3 regions of the Azospirillum sp. UENF 211521 genome follow, and region 1 is predicted to be linked to each of the others. Evidence: predicted binding sites of a transcription regulator. Region 1 holds the regulator's gene; each other region holds the start of a gene.
What was found. The regulator PhoB, encoded in region 1, activates phosphate uptake and scavenging genes when phosphate is short. The targets are predictions, from matches to a motif close to TNTCATAAAACTGTCA.
Positions count from the first base shown of each region.

Region 1 (5,226 bases):
ATCGCCTCGCTGATGCTGGTGGTTCTGCTCGGCTCGATCATCAGCAAGGGCTACACCGCCTTCTGGCAGGCGCAGATCCGGCTGGAGGTGACGCTGGACAAGCAGCAGGTGGAGGAGCGGAACTACACCGCCCTTCTCCGGCAGGCGCTCTACGCCCAGGTCCCAACCGCCACTGACCGCGCCACCCGCCGCTCGCTGAACGACCTGCTGTCCTCCGGCGCGCCGTACGAGCTGGAGGCGAAGGTCAACGCCAACCCGTCCCTCGTCGGCACCACGCAGACGGTCTGGGTCCGCGCCGACGACGAGATCGACCAGTTCATGAAGGGCTTCATCCGGCGCGACGTGCCGGAGAGCGAGCGCCGGCTGAACGACGTCAAGATCGCCGCCATCGACGCGCTGGTCGCCAACGGCTCCATCCGCAGCACCTTCAACACCACCCTGTTCACCGCCGGCGACAGCCGCGAGCCGGAACAGGCGGGCATCCTGGGGGCCGTCGTCGGCTCCGCCCTGACGCTGGTGGTGACCATGCTGCTGTCGGTGCCGATCGGCATCGCCGCCGCGGTCTACCTCGAGGAGTTTGCGCCGAAGAACCGCTGGACCGACCTGATCGAGGTGAACATCAACAACCTCGCCGCGGTGCCGTCGATCATCTTCGGCCTGCTGGGTCTGGCGGTGTTCCTCGGTTTCTTCGGTCTGCCGCGCTCCGCCCCTCTGGTCGGCGGCTTGGTGATGGCGCTGATGACCCTGCCGGTCATCATCATCGCCTCGCGCGTCGCCCTGAAGGCGGTGCCGCCGTCGATCCGCGAAGCGGCGCTGGGCGTCGGCGCCTCGCCGCTGCAGACGGTGACGCACCACGTCCTGCCGCTGGCCCTGCCGGGCATCCTGACCGGCACCATCATCGGCATGGCCCGCGCGCTGGGCGAGACGGCGCCGCTGCTGATGATCGGCATGGTGGCCTTCATCGTGGACATCCCGGGCGGCCTGACCGACAGCGCCACGGCCATCCCGGTGCAGATCTACATGTGGGCGGACAGCCCCGAGCGGGCCTTCACGGAGCGCACCTCGGCGGCGATCATGATCCTGCTCGCCTTCCTCATCCTGATGAACGGCCTGGCCGTCTTCCTGCGCAAGAAATTCGAGAGGCGTTGGTAACCCCATGAGCGTCCAGACCCACATCCCGGCCACGGCCATGCCTTCGCGTCCCGCCGCCGGCATCCACGGCACCAAGATGGTCGCCCGCGACGTCAAGGTGTTCTACGGGGCCAAACAGGCGCTCAAGGGCATCAACCTGGAGATCCAGGAAAACCGCGTGATGGCCCTGATCGGCCCGTCCGGTTGCGGCAAGTCGACGTTCCTGCGCTGCCTGAACCGCATGAACGACACCATCGAGAACTGCCGCGTCGAGGGGCTGATCGCGCTCGACGGCGAGGACGTCTACGGCAAGAACATCGACGCCGTGCAGCTCCGCGCCCGCGTCGGCATGGTCTTCCAGAAGCCGAACCCCTTCCCGAAGTCGATCTACGACAACATCGCCTACGGCCCGCGCATCCACGGCATCGCCAGCCACCGCGACGAGATGGACGAGATCGTCCAGACCTCGCTGAAGCGCGCCGGCTTGTGGAACGAGGTGAAGGATCGCCTGCGCGAGCCGGGCACCGGCCTGTCCGGCGGCCAGCAGCAGCGCCTGTGCATCGCCCGCGCCATCGCCGTCAGCCCCGAGGTGATCCTGATGGACGAGCCCTGCTCGGCGCTCGACCCCATCGCGACCGCCCACATCGAGGAGCTGATCGACGAACTGCGCGAGAACTACACGATCGTCATCGTCACCCACAACATGCAGCAGGCGGCCCGCGTCTCCCAGAAGACCGCCTTCTTCCATCTGGGCGACATGGTGGAGTGCGACGACACCGAGGAAATCTTCACCAACCCGCGGGACGAGCGCACCCAGGGCTACATCACCGGCCGCTACGGCTGATCCCCGGCCTCTGATTCCCGGCCTCTGATTCCGGGCACCGCCGCGACTCCTCCTCAGCGAAGGACGTGAAGCATGAGCAACGAACACATCGTGCGTTCCTTCGCGCACGAACTTGAGCGCCTGTCCAACCTGATCACCCAGATGGGCGGCGTCGCCGAAGCGCAGGTGGACGCCGCCGTGAAGGCAGTGGCCCGCCGCGACGTCGCGCTGGCCGCCCAGGTCATGCAGGCCGACCAGCGCATCGACGCCTACGAGCGCGACATCGACGCCGAGGCCGTGCGCCTGCTCGCCCTGCGCCAGCCGCTGGCCCAGGATCTGCGCGAGATCGTGTCGGCGCTGAAGATCGCGTCGGACCTGGAGCGGATCGGCGACTACGCCTCCAACATCGCCAAGCGCTCGCTGGCGCTGGCCCAGGTGCCGGTGGTGCGCCCGGCGGTGGCCATCCCGCGCATGGGGCGGCTGGTCGAGTCGATCATGAAGGACGTGCTGGACGCCTACATCGAGCGCGACGTTCAGCGCGCCATCGCCGCCTGGGAACGCGACGAGGAGCTGGACGACCTCTACACCAGCCTGTTCCGCGAGGTCCTGACCTACATGATGGAGGACCCGCGCAACATCACGCCCTGCACGCATCTGCTCTTCATGGCGAAGAACCTGGAGCGGATCGGCGACCACGCCACCAACATCGCCGAGACCATCCATTACCTGGTGGTCGGCACGCCGCTGCGCGCTGCGCGCCCGAAGAGCGACGGCAGCAGCTTTGCCGTGGTCGAGCCGGAGGGGCTCTCCACTGAGTCGGCGGAACGGGGATTGCCGCGGGACGGCGGCCCGGATAACGATGGAGCGGGACATGCCGCGTGACGGCGAGACGCGCAGTGGGAGCGGGACAAGCATGAATTCGGCGCTGAAGCCGCTCGTTCTCATCGTCGAGGACGAAGCCGACATCGTGACGCTGCTGAAGTACAATCTGGAGAAGGAAGGCTTCCGCGTGAACGCCGCCACCGACGGCGAGGAAGCCCTTCTGCTGGCCGGCGAGCAGACGCCGAACATCGTCCTGCTCGACTGGATGCTGCCGCTGATGTCGGGGCTGGAGGTCTGCCGCCAGATGCGCCGCAACAGCAAGATGCGCGACATCCCGATCATCATGCTGACCGCCCGCGGCGAGGAGGCGGACCGCGTGCGCGGCCTGAACTCCGGCGCCGACGACTACATCACCAAGCCCTTCTCCCCGACCGAGCTGGTCGCCCGCATGCGCGCCGTGCTGCGCCGCTCGGCCCCCGGCATGACCGACGAGACGCTGCAGTTCGCCGACGTCACCATGGATCTGGCCGCCCACCGGGTGCGCCGGAACGGGCGCGACGTGCATCTGGGGCCGACCGAATTCCGCCTGCTGCGGCATTTCATGCAGCACCCCGGCCGCGTCTTCTCGCGCGAGCAGCTTCTCGACGTGGTGTGGGGCCACGACGTCTATGTCGAGCCGCGCACCGTGGACGTGCACATCCGCCGCCTGCGCAAGGCGATGAACGAGGAGACGGAGATGGACCTGATCCGCACCGTCCGCTCGGCCGGCTACGCGCTGGACAGCAAGTCCATCTGAGCGAAATGCCCAAGCGCTGACCTCGCCCCCACCCGAACCCTCCCTCGCTGACGCAGGGGAGTGGACTGATTTTCCCTCTCCTGCGAAGCGGGGGAGGGAAGGGGCCCGCGGCGAAGCCGTGGGAAGGGTGGGGGCCAAGTGTGCGTTGCGAAAGCTACCCCTCCAACAGCTCCACAGCCTCGCGCAGGATCGCCACCTTCGGGCCGAAGCGCTTCGCCGGGTCGCTGTCCTCGATGAAGCCGATCATCATGCGCAGGGCATGCGCCACCCGCGGGGCGAGGTCGGGGTGCGCCGTCACATGCTGCGCCTGATGGGCCAGCGCGTCCCGGTAGGGGTGGCCCTCGAACCCCTCCGCGGCGATCGCCTCGAAGCGGTTCGCGTGCTCGATCACCAAACCATTATCCACCGGGCTGTGGTCGTCGGTCATTGCGCTCACACAAAGAGGATCGCGCCGGTCTTCGGCGCGTCGTTCAGGAAGGTGACGACGCCGCCGGTCGTCACCGGCACGTCGGGGCGCAGCGGCGCGCCAACAGGCAGGCCGAGCGCGCGCAACCCCATCTCGCAGGCCATGACCGTGACCTTGAGCATCACGCAGGCCTCCAGCAACTCCTCGAAGCCGGCCAGCCCGTTGGCGGTGAAGGCGGCGTCGCGCTCCGCCGGGCGGCTGCCGTCGTCGGCGGGGTCCAGCCGGTGCCAGCCCGGTGCGCCGTCGGCGTCCCCGGCCAGCAGCGTGTTCAGGGCGCGGCCGGTGAAGAACAGCGTGACCTTGCGGTTGGTCGCCGCCGCCGCGCTGGCCATCACCAGGGCGTAGTGCACCCGGTCGAAGCCGCCCGCGAACAGGACGATGGACAGGTTTTCAGGACCTTCCATGGGGGGAGCCTCTCAGCCGCCGCTCAGTGGGCGGACAGGTCGTGGATGGTCGGGTGGGCGCCGCACAGGGGGCAGTCCGGGTCGCGGCGCACGGTGATGCGCTGGAACGAGGCGTGCAGCGTGTCCAGCATCATCAGGCTGCCCGACAGGCCCTCGCCGATGCCCATGATCTCCTTCAGCACCTCGGTCGTCTGGAGCGAACCGACGAAGCCGGCCAGCGCCCCCAGCACGCCGCCCTCGGAGCAGGACGGCACCAGACCGCGCGGCGGCGGTTCTGGGAACAGGCAGCGGTAGCAGGGGTGCGGGTCGCCGAGATGCGCCTTGAAGGTGGAGACCTGCCCGTCGAAGCGCAGGATCGCCGCCGACACCAGCGTCCTGCCCGCGAAGTAGCAGGCGTCGTTGAGCAGGAAGCGCGTGGCGAAATTGTCCGAGCCGTCGGCCACGATGTCGTAGCGCCCGATCAGATCCAGCGCGTTGTCCTTCGTCAGGCGCGTCTTGTGCACCTCCACCGCCACGTCGGGGTTCAGCGCGCGGATGCGGGCGGCGGCGCTCTCCACCTTTGGAACGCCGAGCGACGATTCGTCGTGGATGACCTGCCGTTGCAGGTTGGACAGGTCCACCGTGTCGTCGTCGATGACGCCGATGGTGCCGACCCCCGCCGCGGCGAGGTAGAGCAGCAGCGGCGCGCCCAGCCCGCCGGCCCCGACGACCAGGACGCGGGCGCGCAGCAGCGCCTCCTGCCCGACGCCGCCGACCTCCGGCAGGATGATGTGGCGGGAATAAC
Region 1 covers NZ_JBSNCF010000001.1:320,806-326,031, forward strand. Annotated here, with positions in the region: gene pstA (phosphate ABC transporter permease PstA) at 1-1,152, shown strand, start outside; gene pstB (phosphate ABC transporter ATP-binding protein PstB) at 1,190-1,975, shown strand; gene phoU (phosphate signaling complex protein PhoU) at 2,048-2,836, shown strand; gene phoB (phosphate regulon transcriptional regulator PhoB) at 2,868-3,572, shown strand; gene ACWPN5_RS01510 (hypothetical protein) at 3,727-3,999, opposite strand; gene ACWPN5_RS01515 (DsrE family protein) at 4,005-4,442, opposite strand; gene ACWPN5_RS01520 (HesA/MoeB/ThiF family protein) at 4,466-5,226, opposite strand, start outside.

Region 2 (5,226 bases), on a different contig from region 1:
CATCGCCTCACCGGCCAGCTCGCCGCCGCTGCGCGCCGCGGCGGTCAGCCGCGCCACCGCCACGCCGTCCCCCGCCGGGCCATCCATCGCTCCGCAGACCGCCTGGGCCAGGCAGCGGGCCGCCGCCTCCAGGTCGTCGGGATCGCCCAGGCGGCGGATCGGGAACTGCGGCCAGATGGTCGTGGTGAAGGCCGCCGCCTCCGGGCTGCGCATCAGTTCTCCGGTCAGCCGGGATTTGCCGATGCCGGCCTCCCCGATCAGGATGGCGCAGGCGCCCTGGCCCCGCTCGGCCCGCCGCAGCGCGCCGGTCAGCAGAGCCAGTTCGGGCTGGCGCCCGACGAACAGGGTGCCTTCGGCGGACAGCAGGTCCATCGCCGTGCGGCGCATCGCCTGCGCCGCCTCCAGCGCGAAGGCGGTCACCGGCTCCGCCGCGGCGGACAGGCGCAGCGTTCCCGCCGGGCGGACGGTCAGGCCCTTGGGCACGAGGTCCAGGGTCTCGCGGCTCAGCAGCACGCTGTTGGGGTTCGCCCGCTGCTGCAGCTTGGCCGCGACATGCACGGTCTCGCCCACCGTGCGGTAGTCGGTCCAGACGCCCGTCTCGATGATCTGGGCCACCACCTCGCCCGAGCTGATGCCGATCCGCATCTTGAACTCGTCCGAATCGATGGCCGAGCGGGCGATGTCCTGCGCGGCGAGGCAGGCGCGCAGCGCGTGGTCCTCCAGCGCCGAGGGAGCGCCGAACACCGCCATGATGCCGTCGCCCAGCACCTGAGCCACCGTCCCGCCGTAGCGTTCCACCGCGTCGGTCAGGACCTGCAGGATGGTGAGGAGGGTCTGGTCGGCCTCCTCGGGGTCCCGGCCCGACACCATGCTGGAGGATTCGACGATGTCGGCGAACAGGACGGTGACGACCTTGCGTTCCGCGCTGTTGCGCCGGGCCGCCCCGCCCTCCGGCGCTTCGGGGGGGCGGGCGGCGTCGGGGGCGGGCACGACACGGCTCGACGCCTCCCGAGGCGCCGTCATGGGCATCGGTTGCGGTCCGCCCAAGTCCATGTCCGTTCCGGCCATCGAAGCCCCCCTGCGGAGCGTCATCGGCATGTTAGAGGAAAGAAATTCAAATGCGCAGACATTCAAAACAATGGATTGGCAATTTTGTTCTGAACAAGGCAGCGTAACATATGTTGGTATGCTTTCTTATGCAATCCGCAAGCGGCGGCCCGGCCCGCGCTGCATTCCCGCCGTGCCGAGGCGGCTTCACCGCAAGGATTGGTGTCGCGTGAAAAAATAGGCTTGCCTTGGCCGCCGCCGAGGCGTATACGGGCGCTCCTCCGCTGGAGCGGCGCGGGCGTAGCTCAGGGGTAGAGCACAACCTTGCCAAGGTTGGGGTCGAGGGTTCGAATCCCTTCGCCCGCTCCAGATCACAGTGCGGACGGTACGAAAAAGGGCGGCCTCTCGGGCCGCCCTTTTCGCGTGTCGGAGTCTGCCGGGAGGCCGGCCGGTGGCGGACCCTTCGGCCCGCCGTGCCCGGTTCCGGCCCCGCCGGGGGTCACCACAGGGCCAGCGACACTTCGTAGAAGAGCGCGCCGACGATGGCGGTTGCCGGCAGGGTGATGACCCAGGCCATGACGATGCCCTGCGCCAAGCCCCAGCGAACCGCGCTGGTGCGGCGGGCGGCGCCGACGCCGATGATGGCGCCGGTGATGGTGTGGGTCGTGCTGACCGGCACGCCGAGCCACGTCGCGACGAACAGGGTGATGGCCCCGCCCGTCTCCGCGCAGGAGCCCTGGACCGGCTTCAGGTCGGTCAGCTTGGAGCCCATGGTCTTGACGATGCGCCAGCCGCCGAACAGCGTGCCCAGCCCCATCGCCGCCTGGCAGGTGATGACCACCCAGAAGGGCACGTGGAAGGTATCGCCCAACAGGCCCTGCGAGTAGAGCAGGACGGCGATGATGCCCATGGTCTTCTGCGCGTCGTTGCCGCCGTGCCCCAGGCTGTAGAGCGCGGCGGAGCCGATCTGGATGTGGCGGAACAGCCGGTCGACCGCGAAGGGCGTGCTGCGCCGGAACAGCCAGGACACCGCCACGATCATCACGCTGGCCAGCAGGAAGCCGACCACCGGCGAGACCACGATGGCCGCGGCGGTCTTCGCCAGACCGGACACCACCACGGCGTCCAGCCCGGCCTTCGCCACGCCGGCCCCGACGAGGCCGCCGATCAGCGCGTGGGAGGAGCTGGAGGGGATGCCCAGCCACCAGGTGAAGACGTTCCAGACGATGGCGCCCATCAGCGCGCCGAAGATGACGTGCGGGTCGACCACCCCCGCCCCGACGATGCCGGTGCCGATGGTGGTCGCCACATGCAGCCCGAAGAACAGAAAGGCGATGAAGTTGAAGAAGGCGGCCATCGCGACGGCGGTCCGCGGCTTCAGCACGCGGGTGGAGACGACCGTTGCGATGGAGTTGGCCGCGTCGTGCAGCCCGTTGAGGAAATCGAAGAGGAGGGCGACGCCGATCAGCCCGATGAGGATGGGCAGGGCGAGGGAAGCGGCTTCCATGGGATCAGACCTGTTCGACGATGATGCCGTCGATGGTGTCGGCCACGTCCTCGCAGGCATCGAGCACGCGTTCCAGCAGCTCGATGATCTCGCGTTGAAGGGCGTGGCGATGGGTGATGGGGGCGTCGAGCCCGCCGCTCTCGTCGCGCAGCCGGTGCTTGGCCTCGCGCAGGAGCCGGTCGCCTTCGCTCTCGATCCGCGAGACCTCGGCGGTCATCGCGTGGAGTTGCTCGACGTGTTTGGGGATGTCGCGGAGCAGGGGGATGCCCGCGCTCAGCCGGGCGGTGCAGCGCACGATGGCGTCGGCCTGGGCGTGCATTTCCGGCGTGTAGTCGATGAAGCCCGCCTCCACGAGGTGACGCGCGGTCTCCTCGATGAGGTTGAGAACGTCGTCCATCCGCTTGCCGAGTTCCTGGATGTCCGAACGGTCGAAGGGCACGATGAAGGTGCGGTGGACGGCGAGCTGGATGTTCCTTTCGATGGCGTCGGCTTCGCTTTCAACCCGGCGGATGGTCTGGAACCGCTCCTCCAGGTCCTGGCCGCTGGCCATCATCGCCCGCAGCGCTTCCGCGCCCGTCGCGACGGTCCGGGCGTGGTCGGCGAACAGGTCGAAAAACCGTTCTTCGCGCGGCATCAGGGCCCGGAACAAATTCAGCATGCGTGGTTCTCCAACTTACGCCGGCCTGCAGCGCTGGGGAACCCGCACGGACGCGCGCGAGCCTCAGCGTCGCGGCTGGTGTAACATCCCCGGCGCCCGTGGGGAGTCACAAAAGTGTCATGCCGGGCCGGCTTGCGGCGAGATTTCACGGGGGTGTCCGGCGGAAAGACCGGTGATTTGCCGCGGCGGGCCGCTTATCCTGCCGCCGACGGATTGGCAACGGGGTGGCGCGTGGCAGGGGAAGCACGGAACGGCTCGGAAACACAGATCGGCCTGGAAACACAGATCGGCTTGACGGCGGCCATCGTTTCGGTGGGCGTGTCCCCGGCGAACGGCGCCGAGCCGCGCGTGGTGACCGTGCGCAGCGGCTTCGAAATCCCCGAATCGCACCGGCGCGGCGACGAGCCGCCGCCCCACCGCGACGCCCTGCCGGGCGCGCCTTTCGATCCCGAGCGCTTCCGCACGCTCCAGGACGGCCTGCGCGCGGTGGCCGAGGACGCGGCCGGGCTGACCCTGCGCTACGTCGAGCAGCTCTACAGCTTCGGCGACCGCTACCGCGACCCGCACGAGCTGTTCGGCGGTCCGCGCTCGCTGGTGGTCGGCTATCTGGCGCTGCTGCGCGAGGCGCCGCTGCGCATCGACGGCGCGGAATGGCGCGGCCTCTACGAATTCTTCCCCTGGGAGGACTGGCGCGATTCGCCGCCGGCGCTGCTCGATTCGGTGATCCGTCCGGCGCTGGCCCGCTGGGTCGCCGCGGCGCCGGACGAGCCCGCCCGCGCCCGCCGCGGCGAGCGCGCCCGCATGGCCTTCGCCCTGGACGGCGGAGAGTGGGACTCCGAACGGGTGCTGGAACGCTACGAGCTGCTCTACGAAGCCGGGCTGGTGGTGGAAGCGTTCCGCGACCACGACCTCGCCCGCCGGGCGGGGGTGGAGGAACGGACGGTGCGGCTGGAGATGCCGCGCGCGCTGGGCCGCCCGATGGCCCGTGACGGCCGCCGTGTCCTGGCGACGGCGCTGGAGCGGCTGCGCGGCAAGCTGAAATACCGCCCCATCGTGTTCGAGCTGCTGCCCCCGACCTTCACCCTGCACCAGCTTCAGCAGGTGGTGGAGGCGCTGTCCGGCGAGCGGCTGCACAAGCAGAATTTCCGCCGGCTGATGATCTCCGGCGGGCTGGTAGAGCCGACCGGCCAGTATGAAAGCCAGACCGGCGGGCGCCCCGCCGAGCTGTACCGCTTCCGCCGCAGCGCCATCCTGGAGCGCACCAGCACGGGCGCCATCGCCGCCCCGGAGGATTGACCATCGCCGCACTGCGGGTATTCTGCCGCCAACGGCTAAAGAAGGGGAGCGAAACCGCATGACCGATTTCGACAGCACCTGCGACCTCTACGACCGGTTCGAGAAGACCGCCCGCGTCGCCGACCCCGTCTTCCGCGATTTCGGTGGGCGTTGCAAATTCAGCGGCGCGGCGGTGACCGTGAAGTGCTTCGAGGACAACTCCCGCGTCAAGGAACTGCTGGGCACGCCGGGGCAGGGCAAGGTGCTGGTGGTGGACGGCGGCGGCGGCCTGCGCGCCGCCCTGATGGGCGACCTGATCGCCAAGGACGCGGTGAAGAACGGCTGGGCGGGCGTGGTCATCCACGGCTGTGTCCGCGACGCCGCGGTGCTCGCCACGCTGGACCTGGGCATCAAGGCGCTGGCGGCCATCCCGCGCAAGACCGTCCGCAACGGCGAGGGGCAGAAGGATCTGCCGGTGACGCTGGCCGGCATCCGCATCAACCCCGGCGATCTGGTCTTCGCCGATGAGGACGGGGTGCTGGTGCTGGCTCCGGAGGAGTTCGGCGCGACCGGGTGACGGGTGTGGAACGAGGCAGGCTCCGGCCCTGAAAAGAGTGGCGCATGTTGATCGTCTTCGGCGGCTTGCCCGGAACCGGCAAAACGACCATCGCCCGCGTGTTGGCGCGCCGGCTCGGCGCGTTTCATCTGCGGATCGATACGATCGAGCAGGCGATCCGCA
Region 2 covers NZ_JBSNCF010000002.1:1,288,610-1,293,835, reverse strand. Annotated here, with positions in the region: gene ACWPN5_RS22675 (ATP-binding protein) at 1-1,023, opposite strand, end outside; tRNA gene ACWPN5_RS22670 (tRNA-Gly) at 1,342-1,416, shown strand; gene ACWPN5_RS22665 (inorganic phosphate transporter) at 1,547-2,554, opposite strand; gene ACWPN5_RS22660 (DUF47 domain-containing protein) at 2,559-3,212, opposite strand; gene ACWPN5_RS22655 (NUDIX hydrolase) at 3,444-4,508, shown strand; gene rraA (ribonuclease E activity regulator RraA) at 4,567-5,064, shown strand; gene ACWPN5_RS22645 (P-loop nucleotide/nucleoside kinase family protein) at 5,109-5,226, shown strand, end outside.
Region 2: a site for PhoB is predicted at 3,317-3,332, ahead of ACWPN5_RS22660 (DUF47 domain-containing protein). Genes of this name have one in related genera too.

Region 3 (5,226 bases), 2.7 Mb from region 1:
GGCGGATGGCTCATACTCTTCGGGAAGCGGCTGGCTCTTGTCGACCTTGCCGCGCCCGACGCCGGGGATGTTCACGTCCGCGGCGTACTCCGCGAGGCCATTGGCGTAGAGCGTCGCCTTGAAGCCCAGATCATACATGAGCTTGGCGGCGGCCTTTCCCTTCTCATTGTCCGGCCCCAGCAGCCCGCCTTCCCCGCCTTCCACTTCACCCGCGAAATCGAGTTTTTCGAACTCGTCCTCCCCCTTGTCCCGCATGTTCACAAAGGTCTTGCCATCGACTTTCAACAGGTCGCCGCCGGTGGCCTCCTGCAACTCCCGCTCGATGTCCGCCGTCTCCGCCTTGAAGCGGTCATTGGCCGGAGCCATCGCCGCCTGGAACGCCGCGGCGTCCTGATCCTTCTCGAAGGCGGCGTAGGCCGCGGTCCGCGCCTCGTTGAAGGCCGACATGGCCTTGTCCATGCGCTCCGTCTTGGTGTTGAAGGCCTTGCTGGCCAACGCCGACTTCTCCGCCCAGGCCTTGTCCTCCTCGTCCTGGGGCCGCTCGTTCACGTAGCGGTCCTTCACGGCGTTGGTCGCCATCTGACGCAGCCCCAGCGCCACGTCCTTCTCGGTCATCTTGCCGGACTTGACGAAGTCCTCCAGCATCGCGCGGCCCTTGGAGCCGATGGACGCGAAAACCTTCCCCGCCACGCCGGTCAGCGACTTGGCCAGCCCGCTGAGTTCCACGCTGTCCTCGCCCTTCAGGGCGGCCAAGGCCGCGGAACCCGCTGAGGAACCGGCGTCGGAGGCCGATTTCCAGCTTCCCTCCGCCTCAGCGGCGGAGCCGGCGGGCTTCCATTTGGTGGCGGTCGCGGTGGCGCTGGCCGTGGTGGCCGAAAACAGGGCGTTGATCGACGTGGACATGACTTCCCCCTTGCGGTCCCGCCCGGCTTGCCCGGCCTTAATCCTTAGAGACCGAAGTAATTATTGAATGTTCCCAAGTAATTTTCCCAAGAGACGCCTTAACGGACTCTTAAAACACCATTCAGAGCGCCAGCACCGGCAAGATCCAGGGAGCCAGCGCGATCTCCACCGGCAGGCGGGCGATCACGTCGCCGTCGCCCTGCACCGGTTCCCCCGCCGGACCTTCGACGACCACCCGCCGGGCCGGCAGGACGCGGTAGTCGGGGAATCGCGGCAGCCAGCCGGCGGTGACGCCCCAGAGGTAGCGCAGGGCGTTGCCCCGCCCCGACCGCGGGAACAGGCAGACGTACAGCCACGGGTCGGCCAGCCGGGCGTCGGGGGCGCAGACGAAGCGTCCCCCGTAGAAATGCCCCTTGGCGACGATCACCGAGGCGACCTCCACCGGCTCCCCGCCGTCCACCGCCACCCGATAGGGACCGCCGCCGCCCGCGGCGATCCGGGCCAGCGTTTCCACCGCGTAGGCGCCCTTGCCGACCAGCCGCTTCAGCCGCGGGTCCACCCGCTCGACGACGCGGGCGTCGAGGCCGGCGCCGGCCATCATGGCGAAGGCGCGGCCATTCGCCACACCCAGATGCACCGGCAGCGGCCGCCCTTCCGCCAGCACCCGCGCCGCGCCCTCCGCGTCCAGGGGCAGGGCCAGCTCATGGGCGAGCACGTTGGCGGTGCCCAGCGGCACGATGCCCAAGGGAATCGCCGAGCCCCCACCGCCGCTCGCGCCCAGCCCGTTGACCACCTCGTTGATGGTGCCGTCGCCACCCGCCGCGATAACCGCGTCGAAGGCGCCGGGCGCCACCGCGCGGGCCATCGCCTCCGCATCGCCCCGCCCGCCGGTGGCCCGAAGCGTCACCGCCGCCCCGTGGCGCTGCTCCGGCAGTTCCAGCACCGCACCCAGACGGCGCGCCCGCCGGGCGCCGGCCACCGGGTTGTGGATGACCAGAAGACGCCGCCGGGGCGCCGCGGCCGGCCCGGACGCCTCGGGCATCGATTCGGCCCCGTCAGCCACGCCAGCCCCCAATATGACCATCCTGTTTCAGTTTTGATAAAGTCATTTTGCGCCTTTGTTACGCCGGCAAGAAGTCTTATCGAAATCACATTCCCCAACAGATGCGGACACTCGAAATCATTGTCAAGACAATGCCCCGCCGATATACGGGAAACGTTTCAACGAATCCTTGCCGACATGGCGATGGAGCGGGGCATGAGCGCATCACGCGACGTCAAGCAGTACCGCAGCATCTGGATCTCCGACGTCCATCTGGGCACGCGGGGATGCAAGGCGGAGTATCTTCTCGATTTCCTGAAGCACAACGAGTCCGACCATCTCTATCTCGTCGGCGACATCGTGGACGGCTGGCGGCTGCGCAAGACCTGGTACTGGCCGCAGGCGCACAACGACGTGGTGCAGAAGATCCTGCGCCGGGCGCGCAAGGGCGTGCAGGTCTATTACATCCCCGGCAACCACGACGAGGCCGCCCGCGACTACGCCGGCCTGCAGTTCGGCGGCGTCCAGGTCGTCGAGGAGATGATCCACGTCACCGCCGACGGCAGGCAGCTTCTGGTCACCCATGGCGACCGCTTCGACGTGGTGGTGAAGTACGCGCGCTGGCTGGCCTTCATCGGCGACAACGCCTACGTGGTCCTGCTCCAGGCCAACACGCTGTTCAACTGGGTCCGCCGCAAGCTGGGCTTCCCCTACTGGTCATTGTCCGCCTTCCTGAAGCACAAGACGAAAACGGCGGTCGAGTTCATCGGCAACTACGAGACCGCTCTCGGCGACGAGGCCCGGCGCCGCAAGGTGGACGGCGTTGTCTGCGGCCACATCCACACCGCGGAAATCCGCGACATGGAAGGAATCCTCTATTGCAACGACGGCGACTGGGTCGAGTCCTGCACCGCCTTGGTCGAGCACCCCTGCGGCCGGCTGGAGATCATCGATTGGGCGGCGGACATCCGCCGGCGCGCCGCCACGACGCTGCCCGCCCGCATCCCGGCCAAGGAGAAGCCGGAGACTGTGAAGGCGGCGTGAACATCCTGATCGTCTCCGACGCCTGGCTGCCCCAGGTCAACGGCGTGGTGCGCACCATCGGCACCGTCCGTTCGGAATTGGAGGCCATGGGCCACCGGGTGGAGGTGATCGGCCCCGACCGCTTCCGCACGGTGCCCATGCCCACCTACCCGGAGATCCGGCTGGCGCTGGGCGCGGGGCGGCGGCTGGCGGCGATGATCGACGCGCTGCGCCCCGACTGCATCCACATCGCCACCGAAGGGCCGCTGGGCTTCGCCGCCCGGCGCTACTGCCTCCACCACGGCCGGCCCTTCACCACCGCCTACCACACGCGCTTTCCCGAATATGTGCGCGACCGGGCGCCGGTGCCGCTGGCCCTCAGCTACGCGGTGGTGCGCCGCTTCCACAGGCCGTCCTCGGCGGTGATGGTGGCGACCCCGTCCATCGAGAGCGACCTCGCCGCCCGCGGCTTCACCAACATCCGGCGCTGGACGCGCGGCGTCGACACCGCGCTGTTCCGCCCCCGCGCCAAGGGCTTCCTGGCGCTGCCCCGCCCCATCGCCCTCTATGTCGGGCGCGTGGCGGTGGAAAAGAACCTGGAGGATTTCCTCCGGCTCGACCTGCCGGGAAGCAAGGTGGTGGTCGGCGACGGCCCGGCCCGCGCGGAGCTTCAGCAAAAGTACCCGGAGGTCCATTGGGCCGGCGCCCGCCATGGCGAGGAGCTGGCCGAGCATTACGCGGCGGCGGACGTCTTCGTCTTTCCGTCGCGCACCGACACTTTCGGTCTGGTGCTGCTGGAGGCGCTGGCCTCGGGCGTGCCGGTGGCCGCATATCCGGTGCCCGGCCCCCTGGACGTGGTCGACGGCTCCGGTGCAGGCTGTCTCGACGAGGACCTGAAGGGAGCGATCGAGCGCGCCCTGACCATCCCGCCGGAGCAGTGCCGGGATTACGCCCTGAACTTCTCCTGGCGGCGCTCCGCCGAGCAGTTCCTGGCGAACCTGCGCCCCTTCACCTGAGACCGGAACCGGGCCGGACCGGCGCGCGGACGGCCCGGTTCCATCCGGTCACGCGGCGCGGATGCGCTGCATGAACAGGTTGACGCTCTCGCGCAGGCGGTCGGACTCGCGGTGCAGGTTGCCGGCGGCGCCCAGCACCTCCTCGGCGAGGCTGCCGGTCTCGGCCGCCCCGCTGGTCACCGCCCCGATGGTGTCGGTCACGCTGCGGGTGCCGCGGGCGGCCTCCTGGACGTTGCGGGCGATCTCCTGGGTGGCGGCGGTCTGCTGGTCCACCGCGGCGGAGACGGTGATGACGATGTCGTTGATGCTGCCGATGGTCGCGCCGATGCCGCTCAGCGCCTCGGCGGAGCCGCGCGCCACCTCCTGGATGCTGACGATCTGGGCGGAGATGTCCTCCGTCGCCTTGGCCGTCTGGTTGGCGAGGTTCTTGACCTCCTGCGCCACGACCGCGAAGCCCTTGCCGGCCTCGCCGGCGCGGGCCGCCTCGATGGTCGCGTTGAGCGCCAGCAGGTTGGTCTGTCCGGCGATGCTGTTGATGAGCTGGAGCACCGCGCCGATCCTCTGCGCGGCGTCGACCAGCCCGTTCACCGTTGCGTTGGTCCGCTCCGCCTCGGCCACGGCGCCGCGGGCGATCTGCGAGGACTGGGCGACCTGACGGCTGATCTCGGCGATCGAGCTGGTGAGCTGCTCCGACGCGGCGGCGACCGTCTGCACGTTGGCGGACGCCTGCTCGGCGGCGGCGGCGACGGCGAGCGACTGGCGGTTGGTGGTGGCGGCGATCTGCGCCATCCGCTGGGCGTTGCCCTTCATCTCGTCCGACGCGGCCACCGTGTTGTCGGCGATGCCGCGGACGCTGCCCTCCAGGCTGTCGGCGACCTGGCTCAGGATGGCGCGCTTGCTCTCCTGCTCGGCCGCCGCGTAGGTCTCCAGCAGCACTTCGAGGTCGAGCCAGGCGACGCGTCCCAGCGTGTCGCGCAGCGCCGCCGCCTCCGCCGCCTTCTTCGCTCCGAACAGCGACCGCTGACCGGCCGCCGCGTCGAGCCCCAATTCGCGGACGATGCCGCTGGACACCGTGTGATGGCAGATGGCCACCGCATAGCCCGGCACACCGTGGTCATAGAAGGCCTTGGCCAGCCGGTGGGCGGATTCCAGGAAGCCCGGCCCCAGGTCGCCCGCGACCACGCGGCTCCAGTGGGCAACGCGCGCGGCGTGCACGTCCGGCAGGGTCAGGGCGTCGCGGAT
Region 3 covers NZ_JBSNCF010000001.1:3,015,135-3,020,360, forward strand. Annotated here, with positions in the region: gene ACWPN5_RS14165 (hypothetical protein) at 1-903, opposite strand, end outside; gene ACWPN5_RS14170 (diacylglycerol/lipid kinase family protein) at 1,025-1,945, opposite strand; gene ACWPN5_RS14175 (UDP-2,3-diacylglucosamine diphosphatase) at 2,162-2,989, shown strand; gene ACWPN5_RS14180 (glycosyltransferase family 4 protein) at 2,986-3,984, shown strand; gene ACWPN5_RS14185 (methyl-accepting chemotaxis protein) at 4,033-5,226, opposite strand, start outside.
Region 3: a site for PhoB is predicted at 1,992-2,007, ahead of ACWPN5_RS14170 (diacylglycerol/lipid kinase family protein). Genes of this name have one in related genera too.